3 regions of the Peribacillus sp. N1 genome follow, and region 1 is predicted to be linked to each of the others. Evidence: riboswitches for the same ligand, from Rfam matches in the RefSeq annotation. Region 1 holds a riboswitch; each other region holds the start of a gene.
What was found. Region 1 has a riboswitch for lysine ahead of dapA (4-hydroxy-tetrahydrodipicolinate synthase). Riboswitches for the same ligand answer to the same signal wherever they lie in the genome.

Region 1 (10,836 bases):
ATCAGCAACCGCAATGGCAGCCGGCACCCTGGTAGAGCTTGCCGGTGGAACACCAATGCAGGTTGGAAATGCCGTCGGAATTGCTTTAAAAAATTCACTGGGTTTGGTTTGTGACCCGGTTGCTGGGCTGGTGGAAATCCCGTGCATCATCCGCAACGGTTTACATGCACTTACCGCCCAAGCTGCTGCGGATATGGCTTTAGCCGGGATAGCCTCGGTCATCCCGCCGGATGAAGTGATCCATGTGATGCATGAAGTCGGACAGCAAATGCCCGAATCGTTGAGAGAAACCGGGATAGGCGGTCTTGCCGGAACTCCGACCGGGCAAAAATTAAAGAAGCAGATTTTAAATGAAAAAACTAGTGGCTGTGGGCCGGCAAAATACCAAAGTGCGTATGAAATCATCGGTCCCGTAATGGTTGGCCCTTCGAGTTCCCATACAGCAGGGGCTGTCCGGATCGGGAATATTGCCCGCCAGCTACTAAATGAAAATCCAGTATATGCAAAGTTCTCGCTGATGGGCTCTTTCGCAGAAACCTATCAAGGCCATGGAACAGACCTAGCTCTTTTAGCCGGTGTGCTCGGGTTATCTACCATGGATGACGGCATTCCAAATTCAAAGGAAATTGCTGAGGAAAATGGCTTACAATATGAATTCACGAAACGGGTGCTTGGAAGCTACCATCCAAATACGGTTCTCGTAGAATTGACAGGGTTCACACGTACTGTAAAGGTTTTGGCCAGCTCTTTAGGCGGTGGTAAAGTGGAGGTTCAGGAATTCGATGAGTATCCATTTAAATTTTCAGGTGAAAGGCCAACACTTGTTATTCGTCATTCTGACCAAAAAGGGGTTATTGCTGAATTATCGGAAATTCTATATCAAAAAGGGTTCAATATAGCCCGTATGGCCAATGAACGTTCCAAAATCAATGGTGATGCAATAACAATTTGTGAAATCGACAATACAATCGAAGACACTCTCTTATCTTTATTAAAAAGAGAGATTCCGACTATTGACGAAATTGTATTGGTTCAAACTAAGTAGTTACCTATAAATTCATCAATTAAGCTCGTAAATGTATTTTGCTGATGCAAGAAAGCATGATATGCGGATGAAATTCATAAAAGGCATTTGGAATGAATTCGTTCCGAATGCCTTTTGTCTATATTGTGATGCCAATCTTAAGGGCAAAATTTAATAGGGGAAATTCCAATGCCTGCATAGGACATAGCACCGTAAGTCCTCGTGCAATAAAGCTCTTCAGCTAGACGGTGCTTTCAGGGAATCAACTAGACGTTGAATTTTCAGAAAGCAAGATTTCCAATATGCTTGACCTTGTGAAAAATACAATTCACGATTCGCCAGAACGAAATCAGCTATGAATAATTTTCTATACACTGTGGGGATTGCATATTTGCCGCTCCATGAAAAGGCAGTCGAGACCGCAAAGGCTGACAAGAAAAAAAGCAGCTTTCTAAAAGCTTACGAAAGTATTCAAAAAGAAGTCGAAACAGGAAGGATTGGTTTTAAACGCAAGTATGTAAGATGTTAAAATTAGCACTTTTTTATTATTCCTTATCCGTAAAGTTTTTGAACAAATGAGCCTGTATCCACCTTGGATCAGGCTTTCTTGTATATATTGAAAAGTAATCACGAGAGATATTATGTTTTTAGACTTTGAAAAAATATCATGCTTGAATCTGCGATTGTCTAGAATTCTTTTTGAAAATCACCTTCGCTTTAAAATGTGAGAACAAATAACAGCCTATAATCACAATACCACTACCAATTCCTTGTATCCACGTCATTTTTTCACCTAATAATAAAAAAGCTAAAATTGCAGTAAAAATAGGATTAAAATTCAAGAAAATACCTGAAGTTGTTGTACCTAATTTTTGTACACCAATATTCCAAAGTACCATACATGCTACAGTTGAGATAACGCCTGTATATAAAATAGATTGTATGAAGGAAGTATTTATATTAGACACTGTAAAATTGGAAAAATTAAACGGTAGAAGAACTATAATTCCAAATATACCAGAATATAATGTAGACATCATGGGTGTTGTCGTTACCATTGCCCATTTGCTACAGACGGAATATATTCCCCAAACGCATACAGCAGCCATCATATATAAATCACCTGTATTAAATCGTAATGAAAGGAAAAGATCAATATTTCCTTTTGAAAGTACAAGTATTACGCCAATAAGCGAAAAAAACATAGAAAACATTTGTAGAATATTAATTCTTTCTTTTAAAAAGAAAAATGAAAAAATAGCAATTGAAATCATGTTTAATGTTGATATTAATCCAACATTAGTCGCGGATGTTTTCTCTAATGCTACAAATTGCAATAGGTTAAATAGAACCACACCCGTAATTCCCATCAAAAATAAAGGAAGGATTGCACTTCGAGGAGGAAATATCTTTTTTTCTTTCCACCATACAATTGGCAAAAGACAACTAACAGCAATGATCCACCTTAAACTCGTCAATGTCATCGGAGAAGCATGTTCGACAAGCGACTTTCCAACGACAAAGTTTCCACCCCATAACAAACTTGTTAAAAGTAATAACGAAAAATAATAATATTGCATTTCATTTTGCTCCTTTACATCTTTCACTGTTTAAGTAAAAGGATCGAAGCCATTGTGCACAATGACATTTCAATTTTTACAATTATTTATTAATAATTTTAACATTTTAGATCGTTACTTAATATATTATTTTGTATAATAGAAGATACTTAAAATAATATTAATAAATATTGCCGATAAACAGAATTAAATTAAGTTTTAGCTATTAGATGATACCGTTTTTGGAACATTTGTAAAAGGAGTGACTATAAGTGGAATCTATCGTAAGCAAGGTTCTAGATAATGTTGATATTCAAATTTTAGATTTACTGCAAAAGGATGCACAGTTAAGTAATACTGAGCTCGCAAAGCGTGTCAAGTTATCTCCCCCAGCTATACATTCAAGGATAAAACGTTTGGAAAATGAAGGGTTTATTAATGGACAAGTAGCAATTTTAAACCAGGAGAAGCTAGGTTTTGATTTATTATGTTTCATTTTTATTAGTACAAATATACATCAAGCTGAAGAACTGGAAGTTTTGGAAAAGGCATTAGCTTCTATGTCAGAAGTATTAGAGTGTCATTGTTTAACAGGTGAGTATGATTATCTTCTAAAAGTGGCTAATAAAGATCGGAAGGAATTAGAAATATTTATTAGAAAGTTAAATAAACTAGGCATAACAAAAATTCAAACTAGCCTAGCTCTTAGAGAAATTAAATATTCAACTGTTTTACCTATATGGGAAGAAAAGTCCCGTTCGTAAAAGAACACTTTATCGAACGTGTTTTATAGAACAAGAGAGAGAGAAAAGGTAGAAGAAGAAATAAAAAAATGAAGTCCTTTATAGATTGGATCCCAAGGAACGAGTCATTTAAGATTATTCTTATCACTTCAAGAGAATTGGGCAGGTACACTATGTCTTTCAATAATTACATCTCAACATCACTAGAAATACAAGCTTATGATCGATCCCGATAAAATCATTGCGTTAGAAATTTGAAATTTATAATGCCAACTGTATGCCATATATTTTTTCTTGAAAATGGATTGCTCAACCAGTTTAAGCACTGAGCCGTGGATCGATTAAAAAGCAGTGCACTCTTTATGAGTTGCACTGCTTTTTAAAATTTAATCCCGTTTATTATGGTCTTTAATTAGAAAAACGGTATTAAAGTATGCTGAATGAATCATTATCTTTATTTATTTATTTAACAAAACAGCTTCTTCGTTTCTAGGTTGTAGAGCCATTTGTAGTGCTCTTTTTTCTTCATCGTTTAAAGGGACCAATGGTAACCGGACACCTCCAACATTTAACCCCCGCATATTTAATGCTGATTTTACTGGTGCGGGGCTTGGTGCAGCAAATAATGCTTTCATGATTGGAAGAAGGTTACGATGTGTAGCGGCAGCACCATGGACATCACCATTTTTAAAGCTATTTATCATTTCTTGCATTTCATTACCAATTATGTGTGAAGAAACCGAAACAATTCCTGTTCCACCGATGGCTAAAACCGGTAATGTTAACCCATCATCGCCGCTGTACAATGTAAAATCACCAGTTGTTTTGCTTATGATTTGTGCCATGGCATCTAAGTCACCACTTGCCTCTTTTACAGCCACAATATTGTTGATTCTTGAGAGGTTAACAATCGTCTCTACTGACATATTTACAACACTTCGTCCTGGAATATTATAGAGCATTACCGGTAAAGATGTTGATTGGGCAATAGCCTTAAAGTGCTGAAATAATCCTTCTTGAGACGGCTTGTTATAGTATGGGGTAACGAGCATTATTCCGTCGACTCCTGCTGCCTCAGCTTGCCTTGTTAAGTTGATGGAAGCTTTCGTGTTATTTGAGCCAGTTCCAGCTATGACTGGAACTCTTCCATCAACAACCTCAACAACAATTTTGAATAAATCCAGTTTCTCTTCTGTTGTTAATGTAGGGGACTCTCCAGTTGTACCAGCTATTACTAATCCATCAGAGCCATTAGCAATTAAATAGTTTACTAAAGTTCTCGTAGCATTAAAATCAACCTCATCATTATGATTGAACGGGGTAACCATTGCGGTTAAAACTTGGCCAAAATTCATAACTTCACACCCTTTTGTATGATTTTTTAAAAATATTCAGAGGTGGTGGGCCATTCAGGAGTAAACGCAAAAAAGCAACAACGAGGATTCGCTGCTGCAGTAGAAACAATATTTATCAAAAAAATGTTTCCGCGCATAAGATAGCCCTCCATATAGTTTCCTATATGACAGTCCTGTATTTATTCAATAGCAGAACCAGCTTCAAGAACATGAGATTCTTTCGGCTTCGGCAAATTCCCCTTTCCACAATAGTCATAGGATCTCATTCTCCTCAAAATGTGTACTAATGGTTTTTGCTCCTCTATCCTCACTTCAAAAGTATGAAGTAAGAAAATATTTAATTGACTGTAATATAACAAGGAATCCTTTCTATTGCAAGGCAATTTAGAAAATTTTTTTAAGAATACATGAATAATCAATGAAAATGGATACGGTATAGGGCTGGATTCATCTTTTTTAGATTATGTAATCTCAACATTAATAGTTTTATAGATATATTCTGTTTCATAGGTGATTGGGCTTTTAGAAGCACAACCTGACGAATAAGGGTTTGTATTATCGTAGGACAATGCTAATGCTTTATTCATCGGTGCAATCGCAAAAAACAGTCCAAAGACAAGAGTTATTACCATCACAATATTTAATAATTTTTTATAATAACCTCTCTCCTTTCCTTCTTCTAGACTTTACCATATGAAAATTGGTATTTCTATGTACTGTGGAATCATTTACCATCTGTATAAATATTACCATTTTACGGGTAACTACGTAGTTGAGGGATAGTAGGGATAGTACCCCATTCCCATTAAGAAATGGAAAATCAATACCAAAAACGAAACAAAAGTGAATGGAACGAATACTGGCCTTAGTCCTTTTCTGATTATTAATATATAAATTACATTGGTCTTATATTTTATTAATAATGTAAAGTTACTATTTTAATTGGTAAACACCTTAAAAATTTATAAACAAGGAGGATGGTTGTTGATCTGTTTAAAAAATACATAATTAGCTAAACGATAAATAGGAGGTATTGATTTTGAAAGGGAAAAATAAATTTGCAGCAATGCTGACAGTTGTAACGGTAGGATTAACAACTTCTTTATCAAGTGTACAAGCATTCTCGGAATCTTCAAATTCAGATAATAAACGTAAACCTGAGCTCGTTTTTCCAGTAATCAGTGATGTGCATATTGATGATGGATCAACAGCTGATATGAACAAGTTCAGAACAGCCATGGATCAATTAAATAAAGCTGCGCCTAGACAGGATGCTTTTGTTGTCGTTGGGGATTTAACGGACTATGGATACGCTTCTGAATATGATAAGTTCTTCTCCATTTATAATGAGAAGAAACAAGGTGGTGTCCAATCCATGTTTACAATGGGGAACCATGATTATTGGAATGGACTTTCCGTTGAAAAGGCACAAGATCGTTTTCTCGAGAAAACAGGAATGGATTCTCTTTACTATCATAAAAAAGTAAATGGATATGATTTTATTACGTTAAGTCCGGAAAATGGTAATACGCATGGTTTATATTCCGTTAATCAAATTAACTGGCTAGGTGAAAAGTTAGCTGCAGCAGAAAAAGAGAATCCGGACCAACCAATCTTTGTTTTTCTTCATCAACACATTAAAGACACTGTGTATGGAAGTGACTTGTGGGGAACTCAGGAAAATAAAGAACTTTTATATGATACTTTAAAGAAACATCCACAGGTTATTACATTTTCAGGCCATTCTCATTATCCACTCGAAGACCCGAGAACGATTCATCAAAAAGACTTTACGTCAGTTGGCACGTCTTCTGTAAGTTATTTGGAATTGGAGCCAGGCAAACTTCAAGGGTTCCATCCAGAAGGATATCGGGATATTAGTCAAGGAATGATTGTAGAAGTTTATAATAATAAAGTTGTCATTAAAAAACGTGACTTTCATAAAGACGATTGGACAGGAAAACCATGGGTAATAAAAAATCCTTCTAAAAAAAATAAATTTAAATATACAGACGATCGAGATCAGTTACCACCGGTTTTTGCAGTTAAAGATAAGGCTTCGATTGTAGAAGAAAAATCTACACTAAGAAGTTTGAATGTAACATTTCCACAGGCAAAAGATAACGCACTCGTACATTCATATCACATTACAGCCAAAAACAAGGAAACAGGGGAGATGGACGCAGATTTCACCGCATTTTCTGAATTCTATTATGATCCTGTACCAAAGAATTTAGAGTTCCCTGTTGCTGGACTTAAGCCAGGTACTGATTATGAAATTAAGGTACAAGCACTAGATTCATTTAACAATAGCAGTAAAAAGGTGTTACTGGCTGAAGGTCAGACAAAAGCCCTGGAAATGGTCTCGACACAAGCTTCTCCTTCTTTAGTAACAGAAGGTGAATCGACTGCACTCCAAGTGAAGGTGAAAAATTATGGAAGTAAAAGTATGAACGGGAAAATTAAAGTTGATGCACCTGAAGGTTGGAGTTTGGAGCACAATGAACTTGAGTATGTGCTATCAGGAACAGAAGAAAAAATGTTGACAATAAAAGCTACACCTAGCAAGGAGATATCGGGTTCATCACAATTCAAGATTACTGCTTACGAGGAAGGCCAAATAATTGGCTCCAAGAATATAAATGTATTCGTCAACATGATGCTTGGAGAAAGTTTTGACCAATTAGAGTCTGCATTAAAGCCAGCAGTGAATGAAAACATTCCAAGTTCCATTCTCGGTTGGAGCCATACAGCTCCTAATGGCTGGTCGGTTACGAATAGCTCGAATATGCCAGCTGGTACAGAAGAGTGGCAAGGTTGGAGCTTCACAACAAAGGACTTTTGGACAAAAGCAGAAGACCAGGAGCGTAACAAATTTGAACTTGGTCAAGGTGTTATAGCAGTAGCGGATCCTGATGAATGGGATGATAATGGTTCACCAGCAGCAAAAGGCTATTTTGATAGTACATTAACTTCACCTACTGTAAAAGTTGATGATGCCAAAGAGCTATACTTAGGATTTGCATCCCACTATAAACAAGAAGGAACGCAAACAGCTGAAGTGACTGCTGTCTTTGATAATGGGGAAAAACAACAAGTTCTCGTTTATGACAATAAAGCTGCTTCGGATAATAAAAATGGACATGTTTTGAATAAGTATGAAGTTAAATCGATTAATGTTCCTGAAGATGCTGCCTCTATGAAATTACAATGGAGAATGCATAATGCTAAAAATAATTGGTTTTGGTCGATTGACGATATTAGATTGGATGACCAAATGATCGTTTCACCAAAGTAAAGAGAAGAACAGATGAACTTTTCTTGATATTTGTAAAATGCGGACTTTCCTTAAGGGGAAGTTCGCTTTTTCTCTATGTCTCACAAACTCTGGACAAATAAAAAATATTTTAACAAAAAACAAGCTAGCCGGAACCCCGCTGGAAGCTTGATAAACAGTCGGCGGAAAGTGAGCGGATTTCTGAAATCAAGCTGGAACGTTTTTAAATAAAGAAACTGCAGGCAAAACTAAATAAGGACTTGGTTATACTGCATGATTTTTTTGTTTTTTATGAACTGCAAACCCAATGGATTGAAGGAATATGCGACACTCCTGCCGAAAAACTGGCTAGCCTAGACCCCACAGACGCTTGCGTCGAGTAGGCTTGGCAGACAGTCGGCGGAAAGTGAGCGGATTTCTGAAATCAAGCTGGAACGTTTTTCAAATAAAAAAACTGTAAACTGACAATAGAATAGGATTTTTTATATGTATTTTAGAAAATTTTAAGATTTGTGTGATATGTTTTTTTTAGTACTAAAAAAAGTTATCGTGGGCAACATTTTTTTATGCAAGAACAGCAGATAAACAACTTTTCTATAAATGAGTAAACGAAAGATCGAAGCGGGGTGAAAATATTTGTCAATTAAAATGAGATTTCTGTTGTCCTACGTTGGCGTAATCCTTATTTCCATCACTTTGTTTTTAACAGCTGGATTTTTACTTATTTTTGCGATAACAGGTGATGTAAAAGCGATAGAACATTTATACAAAAAATCTTATCTCCAAAAACCTTTGACTGCAGTAGAGGAAAGTGTGTTTCTCGATTTAAAGCTTTTGGCAAAAAATAACCCTGAGCAGCTGCTAAATGAAGAACAGCTGAAGAAGATTGAACATGGAGATATTAAGATTGTCGTTAGAAAAGGTAAAAACATTGATTATGCGTCCCAAACACTAGATAAGCCAGGCTTGATACAATCACTTCCCAAGTTCGAAGAAACGAATATCAATACGCGGGACACAATCAAAATGAAAGACTTTTTTTTCACTTATGTGAAGTTTGATTTTTATTTTTCAGATAAAAGTGAAGGAAGTATTTTTGTATTGAGAAAGGCAAGTTCATATGCCGAGCTGACTCGAGAGCTCTTTCCCATTTTATTCGCTCTATTGTTATTACTGTTTGTAATGATTATTGGACTATTAAATTATTTAGTTTCACGTAGCATCATCAAACCGATCTCAATTCTTAAAGAAGGCGCAGAGCGGATAAAATCAGGAGATTTAAACTTTGAAATCAAGGCGACTTCGAATGATGAAATCGGGCAATTGAATAGAGCTTTTGAGGAAATGAGAAAAAAGTTAAAAGAGTCCGTAAACATTCAGCTTCAGTATGAGGAAAATCGCAAAGAGCTTCTCTCTAATATTTCCCATGACTTGAAAACACCGATCACTTCGATTATGGGGTATGTTGAGGGGATTAAAGACGGAGTAGCAAACACCCCACAGAAAATGGACAAGTATTTATCGACTGTATACCTAAAAGCAAGAGATATGGATTCATTGATAGATGAATTATTTTTATTTTCCAAGTTGGATTTGAAAAAAGAACCATTCACTTTTGAAACGGTCAGGTTAGATAAGTATTTAAAAGACTACGTAGAAGAACTTCAACTGGATTTACTTCAACTAGGGATCCAGATTGAACTTCATCAGGTGAATAAGCCGATATACGTGACAGCTGATAGAGAGAAACTGAAACGCGTATTGGCCAACCTGATCAGCAATTGTGTAAAGTATATGAATAAAGATGAAAAACACATTTCCATTTCTCTGCATGAAGGACTATATGATGTTGTTGTACAAGTAACTGATAATGGCTATGGAATAGAATCTTCTGCTTTGCCTTATATATTTAACCGCTTTTATCGTGCTGAGGAATCTAGAAATTCCCGGACAGGTGGAAGTGGTTTAGGACTTGCGATTGCAAAAAAAATTATCGGCGAGCATGGTGGAGATATTTGGGCTACTAGCGAGATAGGAAAAGGTACAAGTGTCTTTTTTTCCATAAAGAAAGGTGAGGAAATGTGAAAAAGATATTACTTATTGAAGACGAAGTCAGTATTGCTGAATTGCAAAGGGACTATTTGGAAATTAATGATTTTAGTGTCGATATTCAACATACTGGTGATGCAGGTCTCCAACAGGCCCTTCAAGGAAATTATCATTTAATCATTTTGGATATCATGCTTCCAGGGTTGAATGGATTTGAGATATGCAAACAAATACGTGCTGTCATGAATATCCCGATTTTGCTTGTATCCGCCAAAAAGGAAGATATTGATAAAATTCGGGGGCTTGGTCTAGGGGCAGATGATTATATTACAAAGCCATTTAGTCCAAGTGAACTAGTTGCAAGAGTGAAAGCGCATATAGCGCGGTATGAACGTTTATCAGGAAGTCACCCCAAATCTAATTCAATCTATGTTCATGGGATTTCAATAGATAAGTCAGCGCGCAGAGTTCACATAAACGGAGAAGTGGTGCCGTTTACAACAAAGGAATTCGATACTTTGGTGTTTTTTGTCATGCATCCGAATCAAGTATTAAGCAAAGAGCAGCTTTATGAAAATATTTGGGGATTGGAATCGGCTGCGGATGTTTCGACTGTCACCGTCCATATCAGGAAACTACGTGAAAAAATTGAAAGAAATCCTGCACATCCTAAATTTTTGGAAACCGTTTGGGGAGCAGGGTATCGCTTTAATGTTTAAATAGCATGTTAAGGACCCGTCACGAAGTGGCGGTTTTTTTTATAAACATTAAGAAATTTTATTAATAAGTTAATCATTATTTAAGAGATTGTTTAGAGGGAGTTTAAGGT
Region 2 (10,836 bases), on a different contig from region 1:
CATGCATCAACGTCATTACGATACCATATTGAAACATTTGAACCCCGACCAAAATCAGGGTCAACAACAATACCAGTAAAGGAGGGTTCTTGATGCCCAATGAAAACAAAGTCCAAAATCCAGAATCTCCCGTGGCAAAGACACCGCAAATGAATGACAGGGATTTTATAAATGATATGCTTTCAACTGAAAAGTACTTTTGCAACTCCCTTTCCGTTGCCCTGCATGAAATGAGTAACCAAGCCTTATTCCAAGACATTTTCTCCGTTGCCAAAGAAAATCAAGAGATGCAGCGCGAACTCTATAACCTTATGTTCGAAAAAGGCTGGTATAGTTTAGAAAAGGCGCAAGCTAACAGCTTAAGCCAATCGTATCAACAATTTTCCGGTTATAAAAATCAATTTCCAACTGGAACGAACATTCAATAAGCAAACATTCAGGGGAGATTCTGCTCCTTTTGTTTTTTTTGCTACAAATAAAGCCGGCCCATCGAGGGCCGGCTTTATATTTAGATATCCGTTGAAAACATATACTTCTTATAGTGATACCGAATGCTGAATATTAAGCCCATTGCCATCATGTTCCCCATTAGCGAGCTTCCTCCATAACTGACAAATGGAAGCGGAATCCCCGTTATTGGTAAAAGGCCTACAGTCATGCCGATATTTTGAAAAACGTGAAACGTCAACATGCTTATAACGCCAACACAGATATATGTATAGAAGTTATTTTTCGTGTCCATTCCCGTTTTTGTTATATGGTAAATCAATAGGAAAAACAAGGAAATAATGATACTTGATCCGATGAAGCCGAATTCTTCACCGATGATGCTGAAAATGAAATCCGAATGACTCTCAGGCAAATACACTTCCCTCGAGCCGATTCCCTTGCCTGTGGTCTGGCCGGAGCCGATGGCCAGTAAAGATTTGGTTAAGTGATATCCTTCGGAGCTGGCATAATTATATGGATCCAGCCAAGAATATATACGGCCGAATTGATAGGATTTTACCCCTAGGTATTTTTCCAGGATTTCCGGCTTCCAAAGTACAAAGTACAGGACCGCTGAAGCGACGACAATTCCTCCCGAAACGATTGGCAGCAGGATCTTCCACGTTACCCCTGAGATGAAAATCATTCCGAGCATGATGGACATGATGACAAGCGAGGTGCCTAAATCCGGCTGTTGCATGATTAACAATAAGGGGGCACCGGTCACAAGACCGATTTTAATAAGCAGCCAGATATCCGTTTGAATCGTTTTCAGCGTGTTTTTGAGATGATGATTTGAGATGACATTCGCTAAAGCCAGGATGAGGAAAACCTTCATGAATTCCGATGGCTGAATCGAACCGATTCCCGGAATGATGAACCAACTTTTTGCACCATTCCGGACAGGAACGATGCTTTCCGGCATAATGATCAGCAAAAAAAGCAAAAACAATCCGAAGCCATAGGCGTACCAAGATATTTTTTTCAACTGATCAGAATCCAAGGTGATGAAACCTAATACGATTCCGATTCCAACTATATACCAAAAAATTTGTTTAATTAAGAAGTTTTCAGCGTACTGTCCAGTCGTTTGGGCACTATAGATTGCTAAGCAACTTCCAACGCATAATAACAGCAATATTGTGACCAAAGAAAAATCTATTCGTGATGAAAATTTATTTTGTTCTTCCATACTTAACTCTCCCTTAAAAAGGCTCCTGCGATATATCTATAAATACACTTATTCATTATACTTTAAACAAATAAAATCACAACTATATAGAAGAATAGTTTACAGGCTTCATGGAGTTATTTCCATGAAGCCTGTATGCAGAGAGAGCTATGCATGTGATTCCTTTGATTTTCTCCGTTTCAGCAATAAGCTGACCAATCCATGGTTTGGGGAAAAGAGAAAGGCCATTCCGAATAATATGGCGGCCGACCCCACCATGCAGCCTGAAATCGAGGCATCCAAAATGGTGGCAGAATAGTAGCCGATGACGGAACTTAGCACCCCTACCCCGATACTGACCAATATCATGCTGCTTAAACGGTCTGACAGCAGGTATGCTGTTGCCGCAGGTATGATGAGCATTCCAACTACTAAAATGGAACCTACACTATCAAAAGAAGCTACAGTTGTCAGTGAGATGAGGCTCATCAATAAGTAATGGAAGAACAGTACAGGAATACCCATTGCTGCAGCAAGTGACGGATCAAAAGACACGAGTTTAAACTGTTTGAAGAAAAGGAAGATCAGTACGAGATTCAGGATGAAACAACTGCCGACTATCCAAACAGCTTTTGGTCCAGCCTCGATTCCCGCGATTGTCATCGTATTCCAGGGAGTATAGGCTATTTCGCCATATAGGACATGTTCCAGGTCAAAATCTATTTGTTGCGTATACAGGCTCACGAGTACGATCCCCGTTGCAAAAAGGGAAGTGAATACAATCCCGATCGCTGCGTCGGATTGAACGCCCGACGATTGGAAAAGCTGGATCAAGAATACGGTAAGCAATCCGAGCGCAGCAGCCCCTATCAGCATTGGAACGGAATCACGGGTTCCGGTTATTAAAAATGCCAATACGATTCCCGGCAAAACGGAATGACTGATTGCATCTCCAATCAACGTCATTTTCCTGACTATCAAAAAACACCCTAATACACTGCAAGAACCCGCCACTAATGCTCCGACTAAGATAATCCAAAAATCATTCATGATGTGTGGCTCCCTTTCCTTCTATCCTGTTCGAGAGAATATTTCTTTTTCGTCGAAACCCTTCTCCATACAGATGAAAGCACTCCGCGTTTAGGTGCAAAAAGCATGGAAAAGAAAAACCATACCGTCGCGGATAAGACAATTAACGGTCCTGTTGGCAAATCATTGACCGATGTACTGATCAACGTACCAGACACACCGCTCAACATTCCGAATATACCAGACAGGATGACCATGATATGCAGGCGCTCCGTCCAATATCTCGCGGATACCGCAGGCGTTATCAGTAAAGATGCCATCAATACGACGCCTACAGCCTGGATACCGATCACTACAGCTGCCACGATCAGCATCATGATGAAATAATCCAGAAAAACAACTGGTAATCCCATCCCCTTAGCAAACCCAGGGTCAAAGGAAAGTAATTTGAATTCTTTAAAAAATACGGTACAAGTGAATATGAGAATAAAAGAAACCGTCATCATCATATACACATCGGACATGACCATTGACGCCGTCTGCCCGAATAAAAACGTATCCAATCCACTCTGGTTTCCATACTCGCTCTGCTGGATCTGCGTAAGCATGACAATTCCGAAGCCAAAGAAGGAAGATAAGACGATTCCCAATGCCGCATCCTGCTTGATCTTACTGTATCTCGTAAGCACACTGATCAAGAAGACAGCCACTAAGCCAGCCAGTGCGGCACCTATTAGAAAGTAGGAAGTGGATTTCACTCCAGTTAACATAAAGGCCACACAGATACCGGGTAATGCTGCATGTGCGAGCGTGTCACCAAGCAAAGACTGCTTTCTGAGGTATGCAAAGCTGCCGATGACCCCGCTGCTTAATCCGAGAAACATCGTGCCAAGCAATATCCACCTTGTATTTGGATCAGTAATAATATCCAGTATGTTCATCGTGTACACCTCATTTTAATAAAAGGCCGGATTTTGTGTCTGATAGTATCGCTAGGCGGCCTCCATATGTTTCCTGTAAGTATTCGGGAATGAACACTTCCTCTGTCGGACCTATTTTCATCACCTTTTTATTCAATAACATCGTCCAGTCGAAATATTCCTTCACGGTGGATAGATCATGGTGCACAACCAGGACGGTTTTGCCTTTTTCCTTCAATTCCATAAGCAATTGTATGATTGCTTTCTCCGTTGCGGCATCCACCCCTACGAACGGTTCATCCATAAAATAAATATCCGCTTCCTGTGCCAATGCACGGGCCAGGAATATCCGTTGCTGCTGCCCGCCTGATAGCTGGCTGATCTGGCGGTTAGCATATTCAGCCATCCCCACCTTTTCCAGGCACTCCATCCCCTTCTGCCTTTCGGACTTCCCTGGCCGCTTCAGCCATCCGAGATGACCATATCTGCCCATCATCACGACATCGAGTGCGTTGGTCGGAAAATCCCAATCCACTGACTCCCGCTGTGGTACATAACCGATACTCTTCCTCATCGATTTATAAGTAGATCCTTTTATTGTGATTTGCCCCGATATTTTTGGAATCAATTCGAGTATTCCCTTTATCAAAGTGGACTTCCCTGCTCCATTGGGGCCTATGATACCAATTAAATTTCCTTCCGGCACCTCAAACGAGACATCTTCGACAACCGGCTTCTTATGATAAGCAATCGTTAAATTTTCGACCTTCAAAGCTGCTTGATTCATAGTTTCTCCCCCTTATTTCAATGCACGGACGATGGTGTCTGTATTATGACGGACCATTCCGATATACGTTCCTTCTTCCGTCCCTTTTTCACCCATTGCATCCGAGAACAATTCCCCGCCGATTTCCACTTTGTGACCCTGCTTACCTGCCCCTTGAATGACAGCCTCGATAGCCTTCCTTGGTACGCTTGACTCAATGAAAATCGCTTTTATTTTGTTCTCCACAAGATAATTACGCATATCCGTCACATCTTTTGATCCATATTCCGATAAAGTATTGATCCCTTGGAGCCCTCTTACATCAAGGCCATATGACTGCCCGTAGTATCCAAAAGCATCATGTGCTGTAACGAGAACCCGTTGATCTTCCGGTACTTTATTAATTTCCTCTTGAACATATTTATCAAGTTCCTCCAATTGCAGGACGTACTCCTCATAATTTTCACGATACTCTGCTTCATGTTCCCGATCATTGGCAATCAATTCTTTCTTAACTGCCTCCGCCGCAACGATCCAAAGCTTTACATCAAACCATACGTGGGGATCATGGTCCGTTGCACTCACTTTACGAAGCTGGTTCTCCTTAAAGTCCTCCGTTACGGCAATCGTCGGTTTATCCTTACTCATCATTTCAAATATATCCGTCATTTTCCCTTCAAGATGCAATCCGTTATAAAAAATCATATCAGCCGAATCCAGTGTCTTAACATCACCCTGTGTCGCTTTATATAGATGGGGGTCGACTCCCGGTCCCATTAAACTGGTGACCTCGACATGTTTACCGCCGATATTCTCAACCAAATCCCCAATCATTCCCGTTGTTGTAACGACATTTAGCTTGCCATTGCCTTTATCCCTATCGGCTGTATCATTACCGCACCCCGTTAAAATCAGCAATGCAGCAAGCACACCCCCAATAGATTTTAGAAAACCCATCCATATTCCCTCCTCTTTTTCATTTCCCTAAAAATGTTTGCCGAACGCAAAATTAAGTGTAAATTTTTTTACATTGTCGTAAATGCTAAAAAGTTTCCTCTACACAACTTATTTTATACTATACACAAATATACAAAAAAAGTGCAACTATTTTTTAAACATTTCAAAAAGGCGAATGACTTTTACACACAATAAAAACTGTCAGGAATCTCACTAGGGAGCTCCCTGACAGCCAGTCATTCCGTACATGAAACGTAACGATGAAGTTATATTTATATTGTGGAGTTTTAATGGTGAATATAAAATAGGGGAGCTATTTCTGGACGACATGAAATTCACGAGTAAACGTGGTTTCCTCGCGTAATACCGCGGAATTCTTGACTGGCATTGCCACTCATTTTTCCTGTTTCAATGAAATTGCCAAGTACGCAAATCCCAATTCGATTCCGCAAAGCACAACCAGGGTGATTAAAGTTTGGAACATCATGATTTCCTCCTCCTCTAAGACTTAAACAAATCTTAAAGGATGAAACCAATACCAGAACAAGACCTTATTTGAAGAAATCTTCAGCAGTCCCACACTGTTCCCTTGCCCTGAAATGGGTTTCATACTGTACAATAAAAAAAAAGAAAAAACGGTGATACCATGACAAATATTAAAGAAATAGCTCAATGTGCTGGTGTATCTGTCTCAACAGTGTCTCGTGTATTGAATGATCATCCATATGTAAGCCCCGATAAAAGAAAGAGCGTCTTAGAAGCGATCAATCGTTTGAATTATACGAGAAACATCAACGCCATTCATCTTTCAAAAGGCAAGACCAATCTTATCGGCATCATCATCCCCTTCAACAATCACCCATATTACGGGGCAATCGTTAACGGAATCACTAAACAGGCAAATGCAATCGGCTGTCATATCGTCATCTTTCAAACAAATTATGATAGAGAGAAAGAAATCCAGGCTTTTAATATGCTACAAATGAAGCAGCTCGATGGCATTATCGTTTGTTCAAGGATTTCAGAAATGAAAATCCTCTTGGAATATCAAAAATACGGACCGATTATTTTATGTGAAGATACAGCTCAGGCTGAATTCTCATCCATCAGCATTGATCATTATGCAGCTTTCTCCTGTGCCCTTGAGTACGTGATCGCTAAAGGATATAAGAAAATCGGATACAGCCTCGGCCGTAAAAAAAGCAGAAATAGTTCCCACCGCACAAAAGCCTTTAACGATATCATGAGTAAACATCAACTGATAAACAATAAAGAATGGCTGTTTGAAGGCAGTTATCACATCAAAGACGGTGAACAATTGTTTCAGGAATGGAATTCGATGATGGATAAACCTGAAGCCATCATCATCACGAATGATGACACGGCGGCAGGATTCATTCTTACCGCTAAGAAATCGGGTATAAGGGTACCGGAAGATGTGGCCATTCTCGGCTTCAATAATGATAGCCTTGGCGAAATGCTCGACATCACGACCATTTCCTTACCGCTGGAATGGATTGGGAAAATGGCAGTGGACCTATTTGAGAATCCTGGAGAGGTCAAACATGTAAAACTGGACTACGCCCTAATAAAAAGGAAAACCGTTTAGTTATCAGGATGCTTTATTTTAGTATATCGTCACTTGAATTCTTCCTTACTGCCATCATTCAACTAGGAAAAAATAACCACATAAAATAATCATTGCGATATCCCAGAAGTTATTTTATAATTTTGATATAGTAAAGTTTACTCAATTACTAGCAATCTATTAAAGATTGCATGAATTTCATGAGTACAATCGTCCGACGTCACCTATTAAACTGACGCAAACGATTTTAGAAAATTGAATACTTCCTCATTTACCGATGAGTTAGAGGCTGCAGCTTATAAAAGTAAAACGGACGAGATTCTGGAAAATTAAAGACTCCGTTTGAAAGGATAAGTTGCCGAAGTTAGGGTATATTCCATGTATATTCTTGCTGGCGGTGTAACCGAACAGGAACACCACTGTCACGTTTTTTCAAAAAAGCGTGGGGAGCTATCTTCGGAAGGATAAACGGGTTTATTATAAACAGCCGTCGATCTTTTTCGACTGCTGTTTTTTTATTTTTCGTTCCCTTCCAATAAAAAGGAGTGTAACATCAATTGTCAAATTCACAATCACCATCAAGCCCTACTGAACTGAAAAGGAGCCTGAAAGCGCGTCATTTAATGATGATTTCATTAGGTGGAACGATTGGAACAGGTTTATTTTTAGCTAGTGGCGGGGCCATTCATTCAGCCGGACCCGGCGGTGCCTTGGTGGCATACGCAATCATCGGCATCATGGTTTATTACTTAATGACAAGTCTTGCAGAAATGGCAGCGTTCATGCCAGTGGCCGGTTCGTTCCGTGTCTATGCATCCAAATTCGTCGATCCGTCTTTCGGTTTTGCGATTGGTTGGAACTACTGGTATAACTGGGCAATCACCATTGCTGCCGAATTGGCAGCCGTTGTCTTAATTATGAAGTTCTGGTTCCCGGATAGCCCTTCAATTATCTGGAGTGCCATTGCGTTAATCATTATGTTTCTTATCAATTACATGTCAGTTAAAGGTTTCGGGGAAACAGAATTCTGGTTTGCCATGATCAAGGTCGTGACAGTCGTCATATTCTTGATCACGGGTGTTCTGATCATTCTCGGAATCATGGGTGGCAAAGACCCAATCGGTTTTTCCAATTTCACAATGGGCGAAGGTCCCTTTAACGGAGGATTCTTCACGATTCTAGGCGTATTCATGGCTGCCGGCTTTTCATTCCAAGGTACGGAATTGCTTGGAGTGACTGCAGGTGAAAGTGAGGATCCAGAAAAAAATATCCCAAAAGCGATCAGATCCGTTTTCTGGCGTATCATCTTATTCTATATCTTAGCCATTTTTGTAATTGGCATGATCATTCCGTTTACCGATTCACGTTTATTGAGTGAAGATGTTGCCGTAAGTCCATTTACGCTTGTATTTGAAAGGGCCGGCCTTGCATTTGCTGCATCCATCATGAACGCGATTATTTTATCATCCGTACTCTCAGCCGGTAACTCTGGCATGTACGCTTCAACCCGTATGCTATGGGACTTGGCACGTGATGGTAAAGCACCGAAATTCCTAGGCAAGTTAGATAAAAGAGGAGTACCCGTGAATGCCCTTATCGTGACTTCTTTAGTTGGCTGCGTTGCATTCTTAGCTTCGTTTTTCGGTGATGGCGTCGTTTATATCTGGTTATTGAACGCTTCAGGCATGGCGGGATTCGTCACCTGGGTAGGGATTGCGATTGCCCATTATCGGTTCCGCAAAGCCTACGCAGCTCAGGGCCTTGATATGAATGCTTTACCATTCCGGGCAAAAGGCTTCCCATTCGGGCCTATATTCGCACTTGTCCTTTGTATTATCATTATTATCGGACAAGGCTATCAAGCTTTCAGCAGCGATGGGATCGACTGGAATTCAATGTTCGTTTCCTACATTGGCTTGATTCTATTTTTCGTCTTATGGTTCGGCTATAAAATTAAGCACAAAACGAAAATCATTCCCCTAGAGGAATGTGACCTTAAATCAAAATAATACGCAAAGGACCTGTTCTTCCTAATCGAAGAAGAACAGGTCCTTTTTTCATTTCAATTGATAAACACGGCATTCATATGGTTGCAGGGGTTTGCTGGAGATTCCTTCTTCCTCCTGATCATAATTGCCGATCAGCTTTGTGGCAGAATATGCATGCAGCTCTTCAGGCAAAGTATAGGAGGCCTGCTCTTCTTTAAAGTTGCATAGCACTAACAGCTTTTCTTCTTCCAACGATCTCGTGTAGGCAAATATTCGTTCATCATCCGGGAACAGCAGTTCAAAACGGCCATAAACGACGATATCATGTTCCTTGCGTAATTGGATAAGCTTTTTATAAAAATGAAAAATGGAATTGTGATCATTGTAGGCCTTTTCTGCATTAATCTCGGGGAAATTGGGATTAACCTTAATCCAAGGAGTCCCTTGCGTGAATCCTGCGTTCCGGGAGTCATTCCACTGAATCGGTGTTCTCGCATTATCTCGGCTGCGGGCGTGAATGGCTGACATCATCCGCTCTTTTGACCAGCCATGAGAATTGACTAGTTCGTCATATGAATTCAATGTTTCGATATCCCGGTATTCATCGATGCTTTCAAATGCAACATTGGTCATGCCCAGCTCTTCCCCTTGATATATATAAGGTGTACCCTGAAGCATATGAAGACAAGCAGCAAGCATCTTAGCGCTTTCAATATGATACTTTCCATCATTACCAAACCTTGAGACAACCCGGGGCTGATCATGGTTGTTCCAGTATAAACTGTTCCAGCCATCCCCCTCCAAACCAGTCTGCCACTTGGAAAGAATTCGCTTTAAATCGGTAAGCTTACACTTATCATTACTCCACTTTCCTTCAGGCCCTCTCCCCAAATCCATATGTTCGAATTGAAAGACCATATGTAGCTCACCACGATCTTTACCTGTGAACAATTGTGCGTCCTCCGGTGTGACGCCTGGCATCTCCCCAACCGTAATCACGTCATACCCAGAAAGCGCCCGTTGATTGATTTCCTGTAAAAACTCATGTATGCGCGGGCCATTCAGGAAAAATGGGCTTCCGTCACCAAACTGCTTCTCATGGCGAACGGCTCCATCCGAATAGCTTTGATCTTTTGAAAGGAAGTTGATGACATCCATCCGGAAGCCATCGACACCCTTATCCAGCCACCATGTCATGATACTGTAGATTTCTTCACGGAGCTTAGGGTTCTCCCAGTTTAAATCCGGTTGTTTCCTGCTGAATAAATGTAAATAATATTCATCGGTTCCTTCATCATATTCCCATGCCGAACCTTTAAAAATGGACTCCCAATTATTTGGCTCCTTCCCATTCCTGCCAGGTTTCCAAATATAATAATCACGTTTCGGATTATCTTTTGAGGATCGCGATTCCTCGAACCACGGATGTTCGTCTGAAGAATGGTTGACCACCAGGTCCATCATGATCTTCATTCCACGTTCATGAACTGCCTTCAACAACCTATCGAAGTCAGCCATTGTCCCGAATTCAGTCATGATTGATTTATAATCACTGATATCGTACCCATTGTCATCATTGGGAGATTGATAAACTGGGGATAGCCATATCACGTTCACACCCAGTTCTTGTAAATAATCGAGTTTCATCAATATCCCGTTTATATCCCCTATCCCATCACCATCACTATCCATAAAACTCCTTGGATACACTTGATACACAACTGCCTCTTTCCACCATGCTTTGTCCATGCTTTTCCCCCTTTTTAGCCGCATTAGCACAATCATTACACCAATACCCTATTATAAAGGGGGAAACTCCAGAATATTCTACTTTTATTCAGCTATTCCCGTTTGAATCATTTCAATATCCAGATCGACCTCGATCGGAATATCGGGATATGCCTCCTCCCAATGTTTTTGATCGAAAT
Region 3 (10,836 bases), on a different contig from region 1:
CATGCTTCCAAACTGCCCTCAGGGTGTCATAAGCTTTTTTGGGATTTTGATGGCCGGCGGAGTCGTGGTTCAAACGAATCCAACCTATACGGAACGTGAATTAGAATATCAAATGAAAGATTCCGGAGCGAAAATAATTTTAGCGATGGATATTTTATTTCCCCGTGTCACAGCAGTGGCATCAAGAACGGATATAGAACATATAATTGTAACCGCTATCAAGGAATATTTACCATTCCCGAAAAATCTTATCTATCCTTTTATCCAAAAAAAGCAATACGGCATTGTCATCAATGTGGAGCATGAAGGGAATCATCATTTATTTTCCGAAATCATGAAACGAAAGATCACTGAAGAAGTCACAGTGCCAATCGATGTGGATAATGACCTTGCGCTTTTGCAATATACAGGTGGGACAACAGGCTTTCCCAAAGGGGTCATGCTTACCCATAAGAACATGCTGGCAAATACGAAAATGTGCAATGCATGGCTTTATAAAAATAAGCGTGGTGAGGAAAGGATCCTTGCGATTCTGCCTTTCTTCCATGTATACGGTATGACTACAGTTTTGGTTTTATCCGTCATGGAAGGGAACACCATGATCATCATGCCAAAATTTGATGTCGAAGCGACGCTTAAAACCATTCAAAAACAGAAACCGACCATGTTTCCAGGAGCACCCACGATGTATATTGGCCTCTTGAACCATCCGGATATCGCCAAATATGACCTTTCTTCCATCAATGCCTGTATAAGCGGTTCTGCATCATTGCCCTTAGAGGTCCAGGAGCAGTTTGAGAAAATTACTGGCGGAAAGCTTGTTGAAGGCTATGGGCTTTCAGAAACCTCACCGGTGACACATGCTAATTTCATTTGGGATCAGCCGCGTGTAAAAGGAAGCGTTGGACTGCCTTGGCCAGATACCGACTCGGTGATTCTGTCCCTGGAAAACTTTGAAGAGCTTCCTCCGAATGAAATTGGAGAGATTGCAATAAAAGGACCACAGGTGATGCAAGGATATTGGAATCGTCCGGATGAAACGGAAAAAACCTTTAAAAATGGCTGGCTGCTTACTGGCGATCTGGGTTACATGGATGAGCAGGGGTTCTTTTATGTAGTCGAGAGGAAAAAGGATACAATCATTGCAGGCGGTTTCAATATATATCCACGTGAGGTGGAAGAGGTGCTATACGAGCATGAGGCCATACAGGAAGTGGTTGTGGCAGGTATCCCTGACCCATATCGCGGGGAAACCGTCAAGGCCTATGTCGTACTGAAAAAAAATGCGAGGGTCACAGAAGAGGAATTGAATGAATTTGCCAGAAAGAACCTGGCTTCCTATAAGGTGCCGCGCAGCTATGAATTCAGGAATGAACTTCCAAAAACGACGATAGGAAAAATCCTGAGAAGGGTCCTAATCGAGGAGGAAAAGAAAAAAATATCCGAGGAAAGAAAAGAAGCTTAAACATGCACCCCCTTTTAACGGAGCAGCGGAAGAGAGCTCCGTGTTTTGCAAAACGGCTGGACAACCTATGGATGGGGACTGTACAATGAACAGAAGTGGAATGTCAGGCCCCTTAGAAGTTTTGCTTGACAGTAAAGGGTCATCATTTTATGATAGAAATATGAATGATGGTTCATTCATTTTCTGAAAGGGGACATCCAGTGAAAAGCAACAGACCTAAGTATAATCAAATTATTGATGCGGCCGTTATCGTCATTGCCCAAAACGGTTACTATCAAGCCCAAGTATCCAAAATCGCCAAGCAGGCAGGGGTAGCGGATGGCACCATATATCTTTATTTTAAAAATAAAGAAGATATCCTAATATCATTATTCCATGAAAAGATGGGCTATTTTGTGGAACAGATCGAAGAAGAGCTAAAAGGAAAGACCACTGCTTCGGATAAACTGCATGTGCTCATCCAAAAACATTTTAAAAACCTTTCAGAAGACGTGAATTTAGCAATTGTCACTCAGTTGGAATTAAGACAGTCGAATAAAGAATTGCGCCTAAGAATTAATGATGTGTTAAGAGGGTATTTAAATTTAATCGATCAAATCATTATAGAAGGAAAAGAAAACGGCGAATTCCTGCCTGATTTAAATAATTTACTTGCCAGGCAGATGATTTTTGGAACGATTGACGAAACAGTGACGACCTGGGTCATGAACGAGCAAAAGTATTCGCTCCCAGACCTTGCACCTGATGTTCACCGCCTTCTGATTGGCGGCTGTGGCCTGAAAAGTTAACGATTTAAATAGAGGATGGCGAGCCATCCTCGAAAGAATCGGTTAATTCTGCTTCCAGCTTTATCGGGAAGTGATACATATTTAATTTTCGAAAAAGTTTGACTAGTATGCCTGGAGGGATTGAAATGGAATATCTTAAGCTTTCAGTCGAAAATCATGTGGCTTTTATAACGATTGATCATGCACCTGCAAATGCACTTTCTTCGGCTATCATCGGAGAGCTGTCACAGGCCTTCGACCAAATTGAGAATGATGACGCCGTACGGGTTGTCCTTCTTCATGGTGAAGGAAGATTCTTCTCTGCAGGAGCAGACATTAAGGAGTTTACGGAAGTGAAAGACGGGAAAGCTTTCGAGAAGCTGACCAAGAACGGGCAATCTGTTTTTGAGAAAATCGAATCTTTCCCAAAACCGGTCATTGCAGCCATCCATGGAGCGGCCCTTGGCGGAGGATTGGAGCTGGCCATGGCCTGTCACATCCGTTTGGTAACCGAAAGGGCTAAACTGGGTTTGCCTGAGCTGCAGTTGGGCTTAATCCCTGGATTTGCTGGGACCCAACGTCTTCCTCGTTATGTGGGCATGGCAAAGGCAGCTGAAATGCTGTTTACAAGTGAACCGATTTCAGGTACCCAAGCTGTACAATGCGGATTGGCGAATCATGCCTTCACGGATGAAGAATTGATTCCGAAAGCTAAAGAACTAGCCAATAAAATTGCCAAGAAAAGCCCGCTTGCTTTAAAGTCGGCCATAGAGTTATTAAATTATTCCAAGCATGATGCCTACCATAAAGGTGTGGAAAGGGAAGCAGCCCTCTTTGGCCAAGCTTTCGATACTGCTGATGCACAAGAAGGAATCGGCGCTTTCATTGAAAAAAGGGAAGCTGTATTCACAGGGAAATGATGATTCGAGTATAAATAACTATTTTTATATATCATGCAGGATTTTGATGAAATCTGTAGAATACAATACTATATATCAATAAAATTCATAATCTTCAAAACTCAAATCATTCGGGAGGTATTATCGTGAACATTTATGTACTGCTGAAAAGAACATTTGATACAGAAGAAAAAATTACTCTATCCAACGGGAAAATTAATGAGGATGGAGCAGAATTCATCATTAATCCATACGATGAGTATGCAGTTGAAGAAGCAATCCAGGTGCGTGATGCACAAGGCGGCGAAGTAACGGTTATTTCCGTCGGAACCGAAGAGGCTGAAAAGCAATTACGTACGGCGCTGGCAATGGGTGCTGACAAAGCCGTATTGATAAATATAGAAGACGATATTGAAAATGGCGACCAATTCACGACTGCCAAAATTATAGGCGAATACTTAAAAGATAAAAATGCCGATTTAATCATTGCAGGGAACGTTGCAATTGATGGCGGTTCTGGTCAAGTGGGACCACGCGTGGCCGAAATTTTAGAAATTCCTTATATTACTACCATTACTAAGCTGGACATCGAAAATGGAAATGTAAGCGTTATCCGTGATGTCGAAGGGGACTCTGAAACGATCGAAGCATCCCTTCCGTTGTTGGTAACGGCTCAGCAAGGGCTAAACGAACCACGTTATCCATCATTGCCGGGAATCATGAAAGCGAAGAAAAAACCGCTTGAAGAATTGGAATTGGATGACCTGGATTTGGAAGAAGAAGATGTTGAGGCAAAAACAAAAACGATTGAAATTTACCTTCCTGCTAAAAAAGAAGCTGGAAAAGTATTAAACGGCGAAATCGGTGATCAAGTAAGCGAACTTGTTCAATTATTACGAAGCGAAGCAAAAGTGATTTAATCGAAACGGTACTTTTTCAAAATAACAACACACGACAAAAAGATAAAATAGTGCACAGGAGGTTTTTATAAATGGCTAGAAAGTTTCTTGTATTGGGCGAAGTTCGTGACGGTTCACTGAGAAATGTATCATTTGAAGCTATCGGTGCGGCTAAACTTGCTGCAGATGGCGGGGAAATAGTAGGTGTCTTGGTTGGTGACAGTGTTCAAAATTTCGGAAATGAATTGATCCAGTATGGGGCAGACCGGGTTGTTGCAGTCGAAAATGATCAATTGAAACAATATACTTCAGATGGTTATGCGCAAAGCTTGCTTGCCGTCATCGAACAGGAAAAACCAGAAGGAATATTCTTTGGACATACGGCCCTAGGAAAAGACCTTGCACCAAAATTGGCTGGAAAGCTTGAATCAGGATTGATCTCTGACGTTACATCCATTGAAGAAGAAGGCGGAAATATCGTTTTCACCCGTCCGATCTATTCCGGTAAGGCATTTGAAAAGAAAATTGTAACAGATGGCGTGATATTCGCGACAATCCGTCCGAACAATATCGAACCATTAGCGAAAGATGAGTCCCGCTCTGGTGATGTTTCTACATTAAGTGTGGATATCAAGGATCTACGTACAATCATTAAAGATGTTGTAAGAAAAGCCAGTGAAGGGGTCGACCTTTCAGAAGCGAAAGTAATCATCGCTGGTGGCCGCGGCGTGAAAAGTGAAGATGGTTTTGAACCATTAAAGGAACTGGCACAAGTTCTTGGCGGAGCGGTAGGAGCTTCCCGCGGAGCATGTGATGCGGATTATTGCGATTACTCTCTGCAAATCGGGCAAACGGGTAAAGTCGTAACACCTGACCTTTATATCGCCTGCGGAATTTCCGGTGCGATCCAGCATTTAGCTGGGATGTCCAACTCCAAGGTTATCGTTGCGATCAATAAAGACCCGGAAGCTAACATATTCAATGTGGCGGATTATGGAATTGTCGGAGACCTTTTCGAAGTCGTTCCGTTACTAACGGAAGAATTCAAAAAACTTAAAGTTAACGCGTAATAGAAATAATACAGATGAGGGGCAAGACATTTGGCATAAGCCGATACATGTCTTGCCCCTTTATTTGGCCTGCATATTTACTCTTTTTTTGGACATCCTACCACTGAAGCAAAATATTAGCATCGATTCGAGCAACAATGATATACTGTCTTTAGTTATTTGAGTAAATTTGAGGAGGAAATATATATGGCAATTATAAATGCAACTGACCAAACGTTCACAACAGATACTAGCGAAGGTGTCGTTCTTGTAGATTTTTGGGCTCCATGGTGCGGACCTTGTAAAATGATCGCTCCTGTTCTTCAAGAGCTTGATACTGAAATTGGCGATACAGCAAAAATCGTAAAAGTGGATGTGGATGAAAACCAAGAAACAGCTGGAAAATTTGGTGTGATGAGCATCCCGACATTAATCGTGCTTAAAGACGGTGAAGTGGTTGATAAGGTTGTTGGTTTCCAACCTAAAGAAGCACTTGCTGAACTTATTTCAAAACACGCGTAATAGTAGGTTAGCTAAAAAAAGCTTCAAGTCTGCGGACTTGAAGCTTTTTTCGCTATCTTGATATATAATAATTGTAAAAAAGGGAGAACAGGAGGCTGAATGCATGAATCAACAAATAAAGAATAAACTTGCCCTTCTTCCCGATCAACCTGGTTGTTATTTAATGAAAGATCGTCAGGGAACGATCATCTATGTAGGCAAAGCGAAAGTGTTGAAAAATCGTGTCCGTTCTTATTTCACGGGATCTCATGACGGAAAAACATTCCGGCTCGTGAATGAAATTGAGGATTTCGAATATATTGTCACCTCTTCCAATATCGAGGCTCTTATTTTAGAGTTGAACTTAATCAAAAAACATGACCCAAAATATAATGTCATGCTGAAGGATGATAAGACGTATCCCTTCATAAAGCTGACTGCGGAACGCCACCCACGTCTAATCATTACGCGAAAAGTCAAAAAAGACAAAGGTAAATATTTCGGTCCTTATCCGAATGCATTTGCAGCTAACGAAACGAAAAAATTGCTCGACCGCATCTATCCCCTAAGAAAATGCAATACTTTACCTGATCGCGTTTGTCTCTACTATCACCTTGGCCAGTGCCTGGCCCCATGTGTATATGATGTAGAGGAACAGGAATATAAAAAAATGGTGGATGATATCAACAGGTTCTTGAACGGCGGGCATACTGAAATAAAAAAAGAACTGACTGAAAAAATGCTGGAGGCATCGGAAGATCTCGATTTCGAGAGGGCCAAGGAGTTCCGTGACAAAATTGCCCATATCGATATTACGATGGAGAAGCAGAAAATGATGACGACAGATTTCATCGACAGGGATGTATTTGGTTTTGCTTATGATAAAGGCTGGATGTGCGTTCAGGTATTTTTTGTCCGGCAGGGTAAATTAATAGAAAGGGATGTTTCACTTTTTCCGGTCTACGATGAACCCGAACAGGAACTTCTTACATTCCTCGGTCAGTTTTACGAGATTACGAACCACTTTAAACCAAAGGAAATCTTGCTGCCTGAATCAGTGGATGCCGAAATGGCCGAAGGGCTGCTTGGTGTCAAAACGATTCACCCGAAACGGGGAGCGAAAAAAGACATGCTTAAATTGGCGAATAAAAATGCCTCCATCGCGCTTCAGGAAAAATTCTCTTTGATTGAAAGGGATGAAGAAAGAACGATCAATGCGGTGGAAAACCTCGGGAAGCAACTGGGTATCTACACCCCGCATCGAATTGAAGCTTTCGATAACTCCAACATCCAGGGAAGTGACCCAGTTTCCGCTTTAGTCGTGTTCATTGATGGAAAGCCGGAAAAAAGGGAGTACCGCAAATATAAGATCAAGACGGTCCAAGGGCCTGATGATTATGAATCGATGCGTGAAGTGGTCAGAAGAAGGTATTCACGGGTATTGAAAGAAGGGCTGCCGCTTCCGGACTTGATCATCATTGATGGCGGAAAGGGACATGTGGAAGCCGTTCGGGATATTCTGGAAAATGAATTGGGCCTTGATATTCCACTTTCAGGCCTCATTAAGGATGAAAAGCATAGGACCTCGCAATTGATGATCGGAAATCCGCTTGAAATCGTACCTCTTGATTCACGGAGCCAGGAATTTTACCTATTGCAAAGAATTCAGGATGAAGTCCATCGGTTCGCGATTACATTCCATCGCCAGCTACGCGGGAAAAATGCAGTTCACTCCCAGCTTGATGATATTCCAGGAGTCGGGGAAAAGCGAAGGAAGCAATTATTAAGGCATTTTGGATCATTGAAGAAAATCAAAGAGGCAACCGCCGAGGAAATCATGGAAGCTGGCATGCCAAAAGGGGTAGCAGAGGGAATCGTTAGAAAATTACAAGAATAATCTTGCTACCGATAAATCTCTATGCTATGATTAAAAAGAATTTTTAACTAGACAACTTAAAAGTGCTGATAGAGGTGCGGAATTCAAGAGTAAAAACCTGGAGAAGTATGAGCTTCCATGAAAGGTTTTGAAAGGGGATGACGCCGAAGGAAGACAAGACTCATACCTTGTTTTCCTGGTCCGACATTTAATAAATGTCGGATTGTCAGGGTTTATATCCTGGAGAGCTATCTCACTGTGTTTACAGTATTTAGATATGTGATCACAGCAATGAGATATTTCTCATTGCTTTTTTTATTGCCTAAAAAGGTAGAGAGGGTGCATGAGGATGGCATTAATCGTTCAAAAATTTGGCGGAACATCCGTCGGAAGCGTAGAAAAAATCAAAAATGTTGCCAATCGGGTAATCGAGGAAGCGCAGAATGGAAATGAGGTAGTCGTCGTTGTTTCAGCCATGGGGAAAACCACGGATCAATTGGTTTCCATGGCCCGGGATATTTCCGGAACCCCGAGCAAGAGGGAAATGGATATGCTATTGACTACGGGGGAACAGGTAACGATTTCCCTGTTAACGATGGCATTGATTGAAGAAGGTCATGAAGCCATTTCGTATACTGGCTGGCAGGCTGGCATGCAAACGGAATCCGTTCATGGGAATGCCCGGATTTTAAACATCGATGCCACGAGGATCCAAGCTCAGCTTCAGGATAAGAAAATAGTGGTCGTGGCTGGTTTCCAGGGGAACGATGCAAATGGGGAAATCACTACCTTAGGGCGAGGCGGTTCCGATACGACAGCGGTTGCCATCGCTGCAGCGCTGAATGCGGATAGATGCGATATTTATACGGATGTAACGGGTGTTTTCACAACGGACCCTCGCTACATAAAAGGCGCACGAAAACTCCAATCGATTTCTTATGATGAAATGCTGGAACTTGCCAACTTGGGGGCGGGCGTCCTTCATCCAAGGGCTGTCGAATATGCAAAAAATTATCAAATACCGCTTGAAGTCCGTTCAAGCATGGAGAGAGAATCAGGAACGATCATTGAGGAGGAAGCAACTATGGAAGAAAACTTAATTGTACGCGGGATTGCTTTTGAAGACAGTATTACGAGGGTCACAATATATGGTTTGCCCCAATCACTTGGTGCATTATCCACAATCTTCACAACACTTGCGAAAAACCGGATTAATGTGGACATCATCATTCAAAGCATGACTGCCGAGGATACGACCAATCTATCTTTTTCCACAAAAAGTGAAGATACGGAAGCGGCCTTGATCGTGCTGGAAAATAATAAAGAACAATTGGGATTCGACCGAGTCGAAACGGAGAGCGGATTGGCAAAAGTATCCATCGTCGGTTCTGGTATGGTATCCAATCCGGGAGTGGCTGCCGAGATGTTTGAAGTGATGGCCAATACAGGCATCCAGGTGAAAATGGTCAGCACATCGGAAATTAAAGTTTCGACTGTCGTCAATGAAAAGGAAATGGTGAAGGCGGTTGAATCTCTTCATGAAGCATTTAAACTAGGTCAGCATGCAAATGTGCTAGCTTAAGTGTCAGGAGTCCAATAAAAAACAGACTTCCGGTAAAAAGGGTAAGTCTGTTTTAAGGGCTTATTAGATTGGATCTCTGGGATCCCATTGGATGGTGAATATCACTTTTTTTGCGCGGCGTTTAATTTCTTCCGTTGATTCGCTGAGGAATTTTTTTTGCAGTGTAAACTGCTCGGCAAGGAAACCGGCTTCAAGTTGGAAGTGACAATCAGGGTGTAAATCCAGGCGGCGGCTGATTATTTCACCCGTCAGGGATAATTCCATCTCGTGTTTCGTATATTTCAAGATTTCCAGATTGCCCCATCCAGCGCTTTGGAAAAATTCAATCACTTCCTGATCGCCATTCAATGGGAATTTTCTTGCTAATTGTTTACCTGCCCAATAGAGGATTTGATTAGAGTCTTTTCCGAGAATATCGTTCAATAGAACTTCTCTGATTAATTCGTATCCGAAAGCTGGAACCAGGAATTCTTCAGTTTGAATTTCTTCAGTTTGAATCTCTTCTTCTATCGCAGCAGCAATATTTTTTTTCATAATTTATCGCCTCTTTCTGTAAATCTATTATAAACGTATTTCTTTTGCAAATTATACTGTTTTTTATTTATTTAAATAACAATTGGAAAAAAATGAGAAATTATATCGAGATATTAATAGTTAAATTAGAAATTTATTCAAAATATCATCTTGACATACAAAAAATAGCTAATTTAATCCAATAAAATCTATTCTGAAAAAGAGATTTCTTGTATCCGTTTTCTTGACGCATATAGAAGTCAGGAGTAAAATGGACATGTCACATAATTGTAAAGGAAGTATAGAGGAGTTTTTTTGACTCTATACTGTATTTTCACGCGGAGATAAAAGGTAGCCACCAGTTTATCTTTGCATGATTTTTCACAAATTAAGGGGGGGCACTTAGTGGCAAAAAATCGTGAGTTTGGGAATCGCAGGCTTCATTCACTTCTAGGAGTAATTCCAATTGGTCTATTCCTAATTTTTCATTTATCGGTAAACTTTATGGCAACAAAAGGAGAAGAGACTTTTAATGGGGCAGTTCATTTAATTGAGTATACGCCCGTGAAGATTCTGGTAGAATGGGTCGTCATCTATCTACCGCTCATTTTCCATGCTGTGTACGGAATTTATATTGCCTTTACAGCAAAAAACAATTTAGGCAGATTTAGTTTCTTCCGTAACTGGATGTTCATGCTACAACGTCTAACTGGAATCATAACGTTGATTTTCCTTGTTTGGCATATATGGGCAACTAGAATTCAAGCAGCTATGGGTGCTGAAGTTAACTTTGACATGATGGCTGAAATTTTCTCTAGTCCATTTATGATTGTGTTCTATATTGTTGGTATTATCTCGGCAATCTTCCACTTTGCTAATGGATTATGGTCATTTGCAGTTAGCTGGGGTCTTACAGTTTCACCAAGATCGCAAAGAATCATGACTTACTTTACATTGATCGTTTTCGTTCTTCTTTCTTATATCGGAATCAGCGCAATTTTCGCTTTCGTATAAGAAGATAGAGTTCATTTATAAGAATTAGGAAAAACATAGCTTGGCTAATGGAAATAAGGGAGTGACAGAATTGGGTAAAGGTAAAATAGTTATCGTTGGTGGAGGTCTAGCTGGATTAATGGCTACGATCAAAGCAGCAGAGCTGGGACAACAGGTTGATTTATTTTCTTTAGTGCCTGTTAAACGCTCTCACTCAGTTTGTGCCCAAGGCGGAATCAACGGGGCAGTAAATACAAAAGGTGAAGGGGATTCTCCATATATCCACTTCGAC

Region 2: linked by a shared signal. The riboswitch ahead of ACYP5M_RS13805 (amino acid permease) and the one ahead of dapA (4-hydroxy-tetrahydrodipicolinate synthase) in region 1 are both predicted to bind lysine.
Region 3: linked by a shared signal. The riboswitch ahead of ACYP5M_RS09835 (aspartate kinase) and the one ahead of dapA (4-hydroxy-tetrahydrodipicolinate synthase) in region 1 are both predicted to bind lysine.

The regions. Positions count from the first base shown of each region.
Region 1 is NZ_BAAHZO010000001.1:1,050,750-1,061,585, reverse strand. It holds gene sdaAA (L-serine ammonia-lyase, iron-sulfur-dependent, subunit alpha) at 1-1,045, shown strand, start outside; partial or broken gene ACYP5M_RS04985 (DNA alkylation repair protein) at 1,276-1,553, shown strand; gene ACYP5M_RS04980 (DMT family transporter) at 1,690-2,604, opposite strand; gene ACYP5M_RS04975 (Lrp/AsnC family transcriptional regulator) at 2,856-3,347, shown strand; gene dapA (4-hydroxy-tetrahydrodipicolinate synthase) at 3,785-4,681, opposite strand; lysine riboswitch at 4,815-4,993, opposite strand; gene ACYP5M_RS04965 (metallophosphoesterase) at 5,721-7,979, shown strand; gene ACYP5M_RS04960 (sensor histidine kinase) at 8,595-10,043, shown strand; gene ACYP5M_RS04955 (response regulator transcription factor) at 10,040-10,726, shown strand.
Region 2 is NZ_BAAHZO010000003.1:172,096-182,931, forward strand. It holds gene ACYP5M_RS13765 (hypothetical protein) at 1-79, shown strand, start outside; gene ACYP5M_RS13770 (spore coat protein) at 93-428, shown strand; gene ACYP5M_RS13775 (FtsW/RodA/SpoVE family cell cycle protein) at 509-1,681, opposite strand; gene ACYP5M_RS13780 (metal ABC transporter permease) at 1,829-2,710, opposite strand; gene ACYP5M_RS13785 (metal ABC transporter permease) at 2,707-3,630, opposite strand; gene ACYP5M_RS13790 (metal ABC transporter ATP-binding protein) at 3,641-4,396, opposite strand; gene ACYP5M_RS13795 (metal ABC transporter solute-binding protein, Zn/Mn family) at 4,409-5,332, opposite strand; gene ACYP5M_RS13800 (LacI family DNA-binding transcriptional regulator) at 5,979-6,941, shown strand; lysine riboswitch at 7,196-7,381, shown strand; gene ACYP5M_RS13805 (amino acid permease) at 7,478-8,929, shown strand; gene ACYP5M_RS13810 (glycoside hydrolase family 13 protein) at 8,978-10,657, opposite strand; gene ACYP5M_RS13815 (Ger(x)C family spore germination protein) at 10,742-10,836, opposite strand, start outside.
Region 3 is NZ_BAAHZO010000002.1:283,674-294,509, reverse strand. It holds gene ACYP5M_RS09870 (long-chain-fatty-acid--CoA ligase) at 1-1,465, shown strand, start outside; gene ACYP5M_RS09865 (TetR/AcrR family transcriptional regulator) at 1,666-2,253, shown strand; gene ACYP5M_RS09860 (enoyl-CoA hydratase) at 2,379-3,152, shown strand; gene ACYP5M_RS09855 (electron transfer flavoprotein subunit beta/FixA family protein) at 3,278-4,051, shown strand; gene ACYP5M_RS09850 (electron transfer flavoprotein subunit alpha/FixB family protein) at 4,123-5,100, shown strand; gene trxA (thioredoxin) at 5,287-5,601, shown strand; gene uvrC (excinuclease ABC subunit UvrC) at 5,705-7,477, shown strand; lysine riboswitch at 7,539-7,715, shown strand; gene ACYP5M_RS09835 (aspartate kinase) at 7,806-9,038, shown strand; gene ACYP5M_RS09830 (YslB family protein) at 9,102-9,572, opposite strand; gene ACYP5M_RS09825 (succinate dehydrogenase cytochrome b558 subunit) at 9,957-10,565, shown strand; gene sdhA (succinate dehydrogenase flavoprotein subunit) at 10,636-10,836, shown strand, end outside.